Regions from separate parts of the Qipengyuania thermophila genome, predicted to be linked through region 2. Evidence: predicted binding sites of a transcription regulator. Region 2 holds the regulator's gene; each other region holds the start of a gene.
What was found. Region 2 encodes LexA, which represses DNA repair genes until DNA is damaged. Its sites were predicted from a motif close to GTTCCNCNCTTGTTCT; they were not measured.
Positions count from the first base shown of each region.

Region 1: ETO60_RS02785 (MmcB family DNA repair protein) is a predicted target of LexA. The motif match lies at 1,745-1,760, and genes of this name have one in related genera.
Region 3: recA (recombinase RecA) is a predicted target of LexA. The motif match lies at 1,987-2,002, and genes of this name have one in related genera.

Region 1 covers NZ_SDSI01000001.1:594,689-597,964, reverse strand. The annotation lists gene ETO60_RS02800 (DEAD/DEAH box helicase) at 1-215, opposite strand, end outside; gene ETO60_RS02795 (DNA-methyltransferase) at 212-1,285, opposite strand; tRNA gene ETO60_RS02790 (tRNA-Arg) at 1,581-1,657, opposite strand; gene ETO60_RS02785 (MmcB family DNA repair protein) at 1,773-2,312, shown strand; gene ETO60_RS02780 (sterol desaturase family protein) at 2,427-3,164, shown strand; gene ETO60_RS02775 (DUF2141 domain-containing protein) at 3,161-3,276, shown strand, end outside.
Region 2 covers NZ_SDSI01000002.1:614,335-617,610, reverse strand. The annotation lists gene ETO60_RS07290 (ComEC/Rec2 family competence protein) at 1-1,086, shown strand, start outside; gene lexA (transcriptional repressor LexA) at 1,077-1,748, opposite strand; gene trpC (indole-3-glycerol phosphate synthase TrpC) at 1,924-2,709, opposite strand; gene trpD (anthranilate phosphoribosyltransferase) at 2,706-3,276, opposite strand, start outside.
Region 3 covers NZ_SDSI01000002.1:789,294-792,569, reverse strand. The annotation lists gene ETO60_RS08090 (response regulator) at 1-1,957, shown strand, start outside; gene recA (recombinase RecA) at 2,080-3,156, shown strand.

The DNA of each region.
Region 1 (3,276 bases), on a different contig from region 2:
AGAAGTGCGCTTGTTGGCACGATGATGACAGCCAGCCCATCGGGATGCGCATCGAAAAACTCCGCGAGGCATGTTTCGGCAAAGACGGTCTTTCCACCGCCGGTCACAACCGACACGACGCCCTTTCGCTTGTCGCGCCACTTTTGGCTCGCAGTCTGCTGCCACGCGCGAAGCGAGTATTTGACCTTCCAGCCAGCACCGGGCGGCGCGCTCATGGCCGGACCTTCCTTGGTCTGCCAACTGGGCGCTTGACCGGGGAAGCTGCCACCGCTTTCGCGGATTGGCCGCCGGTTGCATCAAGTTGGTCGGTGGTCCTGTCCGTCCAGTTCGCACCGGGTCGCGCGATGCGGTAGCTCACATTTTCAGCGTTACGATTGGCCACGTTTGGCGGAAATTCGTCGGTCAAAAAGCGGCCGACTGCACCTTGAACGTAATCGCGTCGCAATTCAGCGCATATCCAGCGCCGCTTCAATCGTTCACAGATTTCGCCAGTAACACAGCTCCCTGCAAAGGGGTCGATCACAAGATCATTTTCGTCTGTGAGCATTCGAACGAAGAACTCGGGCAACTCAACGGGAAAGCGGGCCGGGTGCGGCTTGATGTCATTTGCCCGGCAGTAGCGCAAATAGCTGCTGTTGCTCTCGGTGTTGGCGACAGCGATCAAGTTTGGTGGAATAGCTGCGCCATTATCGGTTCCAAATTTTTGGCTGATGTCATGACCCGAAGGCCGCATTTTCGGCTGATATCCATTCTTCAGCAAGTCTTTCATGTGATCGCTGTACGGCTGCAGAATGCGCTTGTTGCTGGCCTTTGGCCACGGCGTTTTCGACAGCCACCAAACTTTGTTGATGGCGTCCTTCACGCGGATGCGCCGGACAGTCACCCATTCGGCCGGGGTCGGCAGCTTAGCCGGATTCCACCAATAAAAATCTTGCGCTAGGTGGAAGCCGAACTCTTCGCAGAGCATGATGAGAAGCTTGAAGTGGTAAAGGTGACGCGTTGGCAATCCCTTGTTCCAAGTGCCGCCGATGTCGATTACAAGACTGCCCGTGTTCTTTAAAGTCCGGTGTAGTTCCGTGGCGAATGGTCGAAACCAGTCGATGTAATTGTCGGCTTGGACGTTGCCGTATTCCTTTTCACGTACGAGACCAAAGGGCGGGCTTGTGACGAAAAGATCGACGGATGAGGCGCGCAGATTGGAAATCAGGTGATACGAATCGCCATGAAAAATGCGCCCGTGTGCGCCTTCGTGAAACCATTCAAAGCGATCAAACAAACCTGCCACGCGGCCCCCCCTGCGCGCCAGCGGGGCGCGCGGTTTCTAATTCGACAAAATACTCCTTACGAAAGTCGGAGCTGTAGCCAAACAGTTTGTTGCTCGCGCGCCGGACACGTTGGCGTTGGCGGATCGCAGAACGCAAACGGCTGCACGCAGGTTGGCAAGTCTCCTGCTCCTGCCTAGCCCAGTCCACCAACAGCGCGGGAGTCACACATCAGGCAGAAAGACCCCTAAGAAGACCCCTTTCGGCCATCCGGAAGTGTCTAGCTCGTGGCCGCTGTGGCGGAAGTCACTGAAATTATGGCGCACCCGACAGGATTCGAACCTGTGACCTCTGCCTTCGGAGGGCAGCGCTCTATCCAGCTGAGCTACGGGTGCCGGTGAGGGCGGTGCTCTAGCAAAGGCGGCGACGCCGCGCCAGCGGGATTTGGGCACCGGGGGGCGCGTCATTGCTGCCTTGCTTTTGTTCCCTCTGTGTTCCAGGGCGGGAGGCATGCTCGAGACGCCCCGCTCCTCCGCCACCGTTTCCTCCGATGAATCACATCGGCGCGACCTGCCCGAAGGGGGCGCGGGAGCGGTCGACGCGCTGCGCGTGGCGCGCGGCATCGCCCGGCTGTTCGCCCGCAACGGCATCTGGTGCCTGCCGGAAATGCCGCTGCGCAACGGCCGCCGCGCCGACCTGATGGGCATCGACCCGAAAGGCTGCGTCATCATCGTCGAGATCAAGGTCAGCCGCGCCGATCTTCTGGGCGATTGCAAGTGGGCCGACTACCTCGCGTACTGTGACCGCTTCTACTGGGGATTGCCGCCGACGCTGTGCCGAGGGCCGCTGGACGATGCGGCGTTCCTGCCGGAGCGGTGCGGAACCATCGTGTCCGACGGCTATGACGCGGAGATCGTCCGGCCCGCCGCATCCGTGCCGCTGGCTCCGGCGCGGCGGCGCAAGGAGGTCGAGCGCCTCGCCCGCACGGCGATGCGGCGGCTGTGCTTTGCCGCCGATCCCTCCTGCGCCGAGCATGGCGAGACGGGCTGAGCAAACTGGCGGCGGCGCGCCGGGCGACCGGGCGGCGCGGCCCGCCACCGCCCCAGCCTCCGTCTTCAGTTTAACCTCGCGTCCATCGGCCGCGGCGCATAAGGCTGAGCCGTGATGTCGACGCCGGCTGCCCTGCTCGTGGCTCTGCTTGCCACCACAGTGATTGTTGCGGTCCGCTATCTGCTGGTCAGCGGTGCGCTGCACTGGCTGACTTTGCGCCTGCGGCCGGGCCATGTGGCGGACCTCGGCGCGCAGATCCGCCGCGAGATCGGCTGGTCGATGAGCGCCGCCGCGATCTACGGGGCGCTCGGCGGGCTGATGCTGTGGGCCTGGCACCACCTTGGGGCGACGCGCATCTACACCGACTGGAGCGCCTTCCCCTGGTGGTATGCGCCGCTCTCGCTGGCCGTCTATCTTCTGGTCCACGACACGTGGTTTTACTGGACCCACCGGCTGCTGCACCGGCCGGCGCTGTTTCGCCGTTATCATGCGGTGCATCATGCGGGACGCCGGCCGACGGCCTGGACGGCGATGAGCTTCCACCCCGGCGAGTCGCTCGTCGGTGCGGCCATCCTTCCCGCGCTGGTGTTCGTGGTGCCGGTCCACGTCGCGGTGCTCGGGCTGGTGCTGACGATCATGACGGTGTTTGGGGCCACCAACCACCTGGGCTGGGAAATCTTTCCGGGGCGCCTGGTGAAAGGACCGGTCGGGCGATGGGTCATCACCGCCAGCCACCACCAGCGGCATCACGAGAACTACCGCTGCAATTACGGCCTGTATTTCAGGCACTGGGATCGATGGTGCGGAACCGACCGGGGGTTGTCGGCCGCCCTCGGGGAGGAGAAGGGATGAACTCGACGACACGCGCCTTTATCGCGCCCGCCGTTCTGGCGGCGACACTCCTTGCAGCGCCCGCCACGGGTCACGCGCCGGCACCGCCTGCCATGGCGGGCAGCGGCCGGGT
Region 2 (3,276 bases):
CGGCAGGCGCTGTCGATGCGCATGGTGGCCATGGCCGCCGCCGTCGTCATGGTGCTGTGGCCCGAACAGGTGGTCACGCCGAGCTTCCAGATGAGCTTTGCCGCGGTGATTGCGATCGTCGCCCTGCACGGATCCGCTCCCGCCCGGGCATGGCTCGCGCCGCGGGCCGAGCCGCTGCATCATCGGGCGGGGCGCAACATGGTCGCGCTGTTCACCACCGGCCTCGTGATCGAACTGGCACTAATGCCGATCGTGCTGTTCCATTTCCAGCGCGCCGGCCTTTACGGCGCGCTGGCAAACGTCGTGGCGATCCCGCTGGTGACATTCTGCGCCATGCCGTTCATCGCGCTCTCGCTGCTGCTCGACGTCGCGGGGCTGGGCGGGGTGACATGGCCGCTCGTGCAGTGGTCGCTCGACACGCTGCTCGGACTCGCGCATTTCACCGCCGCGCAGCCTGGCGCCGCCCGCCTGCACCCGCACATGGGCGTTGGTGTGGCCCTGACCTTCGCGGCAGGGCTGGCGTGGCTTGCCCTGTGGCAGGGGAAGGTCCGGCTGTTCGGTCTGCTGCCGGTGGCGCTGGCTGCCACAGCGACCGTGATGATGTCGCCGCCCGACCTGGTGGTCACGGGCGATGGCCGCCACGTCGCGGTGCGGAGCGACACAGGGGAACTCCTTACGCTGCGGAACACGCGGTCCGACTACGTTGCCGAGCATCTGACCCGTCTCGCGGCTGTGGACGGCACGATGTCGTCCCTGACGCAGTGGCCGGGCGCGCGGTGCAATGCGGATTTCTGTGCCGCCGAGCTGCGCCGCGACGGACGCGTGTGGACGATGCTGCTCGCCCGCTCGGACCACCGCGTCGACGCCGACGCGCTTGCCGCCGCCTGCGGCGCAGCGGACATCGTTGTCGCGCCCCGACGCCTGCCGCGCTCCTGCCAGGCCCGCTGGCTGACGATCGACCGGCGCATGCTTGAGCGCACCGGCGGCGTGGCCGTGCACCTCGCGCAGAAGCGGATCGTTCAGGTCCGCACGCCCGGCGCCGCTCACGGATGGAGTGCGCCCCCAAGCGCACAAGGTCAATTGTAGCGCCGCAGCAACCCTGCCAGCCGTCCCTGCACCTTCACCTGATGCGGTTCGTAGACCTGCGGAGAATAGCTGGCGTTGGCGGGATCAAGCCGGATCCGGCCCCGTTCGCGGCGAAGATACTTCAACGTCGCTTCCTCGTCGTTCACCAGCGCCACAACGATTTCACCGTCGCGCGCGGTGTCGGTGCGCCGGATGAGAGCATAGTCACCGTCGAGAATGCCGGCCTCGACCATGGAATCTCCGGCGACTTCAAGGGCGAAATGCTCGCCGGGGCCGAGCAGCGCTGCCGGAACGCTCAGACTCTGGCGGTCCTCGATCGCCTCGATCGGCACGCCGGCCGCGATCCGCCCGTGCAGCGGCAGTTCGATGGTGTCGTTCGCCGGCTCGTGGCGGATGTCCCTTGCACCCTTCAGCACGGCCGCAGGGGTGGCCGCTCCGGCGCGGGACATCTCCGGCATCCTGAGCACCTCGAGCGCGCGCGCCCGGTTCGGCAACCGTCTGATGAATCCGCGCTCCACCAAGGCGGTGATGAGGCGGTGAACTCCCGACTTGCTCTTGAGGTCGAGCGCCTCCTTCATCTCCTCGAACGACGGCGACACGCCGGTCGCGTCTAGGCGACGCTGGATGAAGAGGAGAAGTTGGTGCTGTTTGGCGGTCAACATCAGTCGTGATCTCCAGTCGTCCGGCCAGGACTGTGCGCCCACACGCACCATCATGCGAACGAATGAAGAACAACTAAGCAACCATCGGCGTGAGGTCAAGACAAAGCAACGAAACGGGGCCGGACTGCCGCAGCCAAAGATCGGCTGCATTGGCCTCGCGTGCTGCCGTGCGTCCTTAGCCGCGCAGCAGGCGGGTGGTTGCGGCTGCCAAATCCGCTTGGCGCATCAGCGCTTCCCCGACGAGGAAGGTGCGGACACCCGCATTTTCCAGGCGTTTGAGGTCGGTGTGCGCGTCGATGCCGCTCTCCGCGACCACAGTGCGGGTGGATGGAACCAGAGGCGCCAGCCGCTCCGTCACGCAGAGATCCGTCTTGAACGTGCGCAGGTCGCGGTTGTTGACGCCGATCAGCGGGCTGCGCAGATCAAGCGCGCGGGCAAGCTCGTCCGCATCGTGCACCTCGACAAGCACGTCCATCCCATGCTCTTCCGCCGCATCTTCGATCTCGTGCATGGTCGTCTGGTCGAGAGCGGCGACGATGATGAGGACCGCGTCCGCGCCGAGGGCGCGGCTTTGCGCCACCTGCCACGGATCGACGAGGAAGTCCTTCCGCAGAACCGGCAGACCGCATGCCGCCCGCGCCCCGCGCAGGTGGTCGTCCGCGCCCCCGAAGTAGGAACGGTCGGTCAGCACCGAAAGGCAGGCCGCTCCGCCCCGTTCATACTCCCTTGCATGCGCTGCGGGGTCGAAACGCTCGCGGATTACGCCCTTCGAAGGGCTCTTGTGCTTGATCTCGGCAATGAGGCCGTAGCCGTCCTGCGCAGCCGCCCGGAGCCTCCTGGCAAACCCCCGCGGCGGATCGGCGTCCGCACACCGCCGAGCGAGTTCGCCGTATGGCTGCCGCGCTCTGGCTTGCACAACCTCCTCGCGCTTGGTCGCACAGATTTCGCGCAGCATGTTCATGGCGCGACATCCCGCGCCAGATCGATCCACTGGTCAAGCAGCCGGGCGGCTCTTCCGCTGTCGAGAGCGTCCTCGATCATGCTGCGCCGCTCGGTCCAGCCGTCTCCGCGTCCGGCGACGGCGAGGGCGGCCGCGCCGTTGAAGACGATGGCGTCGCGAAAGGCATCCTTCGTTCCGGCCAGAACCGCGCGCAGCCGCTCGGCGTTGTGACGTGGATCGCCGCCCCTGATGGCCGTGACCGGCGTTCGGGGCAGGCCGACGACGCCGGCGTCGAGGCGTCGCATCTCGAACGAGGAGCCGCGGACCTCGGCAACCTCGTTGCCACCGGCAAGGCTCAATTCGTCCAGCCCCTCGTCGCCCGACACGATCATGGTGAAGGCGCTGTTCAGTTGCGCCTGCGCTTCGGCGTAGATGGGCACATAGGCCGGGCGCGCGATGCCGATCAGCTGCCGCTCGACCCCGGCCGGGTTGGACAAGGGACCCATGAGATTGAAGATCGTCCTGCGGCCCAGCCGGCGGCGGATCGGCTGGATGCGGCGCATCGCGGGGTGATGGTTGGCGGCGAAC
Region 3 (3,276 bases), 170 kb from region 2:
CGAAGTGCTGCCCAAGCGCCTCGGCGACAACCTGGCAAGCGAGATCTCCGGGTCGTTCGGCACGGTGCTCTCCCGCGCCGGTGTCGAAATCGCGCTGGTGAGTGCCGACGGGATCGTCCTCGCCAGCACGCCCGGCCTGTCCGAGCGGGCGCTGGGCGATCGCAAGGCGCCCGCATCGGGGCAGGAGTTCGTCAGCCTGCTCCGCATGGACGAACGCGACCGCCTCTTCTTCGCACGCGAAGGACAGCAGGGATCGCCGCAGCAACTCGTTCACGTGCCGCTCGACGAGCCGCAGCCGGAGCACGCTGCGGGACACGAGCCCAGCCCCTCGCTCATGCTGCTGATCGACAGCGCCGTGGGGATCGGCGGCGGGCTCGAGCTGAATGCGCAGGCCGCGCTCCCGCAACTCGATGCCCTGCTGTCGGCGCTTTCGCTTGGTCTGGCAATGACGGATCGCGACGGCCGCTTCATCTTCGCCAACAAGGCCTTCATGCGGGCCACGGGGCGGTCAGGAGGAGATTTGCCGGCCTATCCTTCGGATCTCGTCATCAAGGAGGACAAGGGACCGCTTGCCGATGCGGTGCGCCGCTACGCGCGCGGCGCGGCCGCCAGCGGGGATCTCGCCGTGCGTCTGGCCAACGAGCCGGAGGAGCCGGTGTCCATCGGACTGGCCGGGCTGCGCGGGATCGGCGAGGCGGCCGTGCTGCTGTCGCTGAGCGACTCGACCGAGGAGAAGCGCCTTCGTCGCCAGGTGACGCAGGCGACAAAGATGCAGGCCGTGGGGCAGCTGGCGGGAGGTGTCGCTCACGACTTCAACAACGTGCTGACGGCGATCATCGGGTACTGCGACCTCATGCTGCTGCGCCACACCCCGGGCGACAGCGATTACGACGACATCCAGCAGATCAAGGCGAACTCGAACCGGGCCGCATCCCTGACCCGGCAACTGCTCGCATTCTCGCGCCAGCAGACGCTGCGGCCCGAGGTGCTGCAACTGCCCGACGTGGTCAGCGAGGTCAGCCAGTTGCTGAAACGGCTGATGGGCGACCGGATCGTCTTCAGCGTCAGTCATGACCGCAACCTCGGCGCCGTCCGCGCCGACCCCCAGCAACTCGAGCAGGTCATCATCAATCTGGTCGTGAACGCGCGCGACGCGATCCAGTCGCGCGGCGAGGGCAGCGGCAAGATCAGCCTGGCGACCCGCCGGGTGACGGCGGCGGACGTGCAGCGGATGGGCATCGACATGCTGCCGCGCCACGATTTCACCGCTCTCGTGGTGCGCGACACGGGCGGCGGCGTACCGCCACGCCATCTCAACAAGATCTTCGAGCCGTTCTTCACCACCAAGGAGCAGGGGAAGGGCACGGGTCTGGGGCTGTCCACCGTCTATGGCATCGTCAAGCAGTCGAACGGCTGGATCTTCTGCGAGAACATCACCGGTCCCGACGGCGAGCCGACCGGGGCCTGCTTCACCATCTACCTGCCTGTCTATGACGGGCCGGACGCGGTGCGGCCGCCCAAGGAGCGCGAAGGCGAAGAGGAGGCAAGCGCCTGGGCGGGCGGCGGGCGGCTGCTGCTCGTCGAGGACGAGGACATGGTCCGCGCCGTGGCCGAACGGGCGCTGACGCGGGCCGGATACATCGTGACGACCTGCAGCGACGGCGAGGAGGGGCTGGCCGCCGTGGCGAAGGGCGGCGAATTCGACCTGGTGCTGTCCGACGTCGTCATGCCCGGTCTCGACGGACCGGCCATGGCGCGAGCCATCCGCAAGGTGCGGCCGCACCTGCCCATCCTGTTCATGTCGGGCTACGCCGAGGAACAGCTGCGCCGCGACATCGACATCGAGGACATGCACTTCATCCCCAAGCCTTTCTCGGTCCAGCAGATCAGCACCAAGGTGGCGGCGGTGCTGAAGGCGCACCGCACTGTGGTGACTCACGAAGGTCACGAAGCGTAAAGCACGTCGGTAGAGCGGAATTTGACGATGTTCTCCTCTTGTTCTCGTGGCAGCGGTGCTTATAACGGGCGCGTCAGGAGCAGCTGCGCGATGCCGCTGTTCAAGCAACGGAGCGCATGGCAATGGCAGCGTCGGGTTTGAAGCTCGTGGACAGCAAGGAACAGGCATTGGATCGGCAGAAGGCATTGGACGCGGCGCTGGCGCAGATCGACCGCGCCTTCGGCAAAGGTTCGGCGATGAAGCTGGGCAGCCGGGAAACGATGCAGATCGAGGCGATCTCGACCGGCTCTCTTGGTCTCGACATCGCCCTTGGCATCGGCGGTCTGCCGCGCGGGCGGATCATCGAAATCTACGGTCCGGAAAGCTCCGGCAAGACCACGCTCGCGCTGCACGCCATCGCCGAGGCGCAGCGCAATGGTGGCACGGCGGCCTTCGTCGATGCCGAACATGCGCTTGACCCGGTCTACGCCAAGGCACTCGGCGTTGACATCGACGAGCTCATCGTCTCGCAGCCGGACACGGGTGAACAGGCGCTGGAGATCACCGACACGCTGGTGCGGTCCAATGCCATCGACGTGCTGGTCGTGGACTCGGTCGCCGCCTTGGTTCCACGGGCCGAGATCGAGGGCGAGATGGGCGACAGCCATGTGGGTCTGCAGGCGCGCCTTATGAGCCAGGCGCTGCGGAAGCTGACCGGCTCGATCAGCCGTTCGCGCACCATGGTCATCTTCATCAACCAGGTGCGGATGAAGATTGGCGTCATGTACGGCAATCCGGAAACGACCACCGGGGGCAACGCGCTCAAGTTCTACGCGTCGGTCCGGCTGGACATCCGCCGCACGGGACAGATCAAGGACCGCGACGAGATCGTCGGCAACACGACCCGGGTCAAGGTCGTGAAGAACAAGGTCGCTCCGCCCTTCAAGCAGGTCGAGTTCGACATCATGTACGGGGAAGGGATTTCCAAGCTCGGCGAGATACTCGACCTCGGGGTCAAGGCCGGAGTGGTCGAGAAGTCCGGCTCCTGGTTCAGCTACGACAGCACGCGCATCGGCCAGGGACGGGAAAATGCCAAGACCTTCCTGCGCGACAACCCCGAGATTGCCGCCCGGATCGAGGAAGCGATCCGCGGCAAGCGGCAAGAGGTTGCGGACGAGATGATGACGAGGCCCGGCGCCGACGACATCGACGAGGGTTAAGGCTGCTGGCGCGGCGCGGCGCCTCGGGTGCCCTGCCGCGCCGGCGGACCGGCCGAGGCGAGGCGTCACCTGCCGCCCTCCGCGGTTCTGACAAGATCCGAACATTCGAGCGCCTTGCCG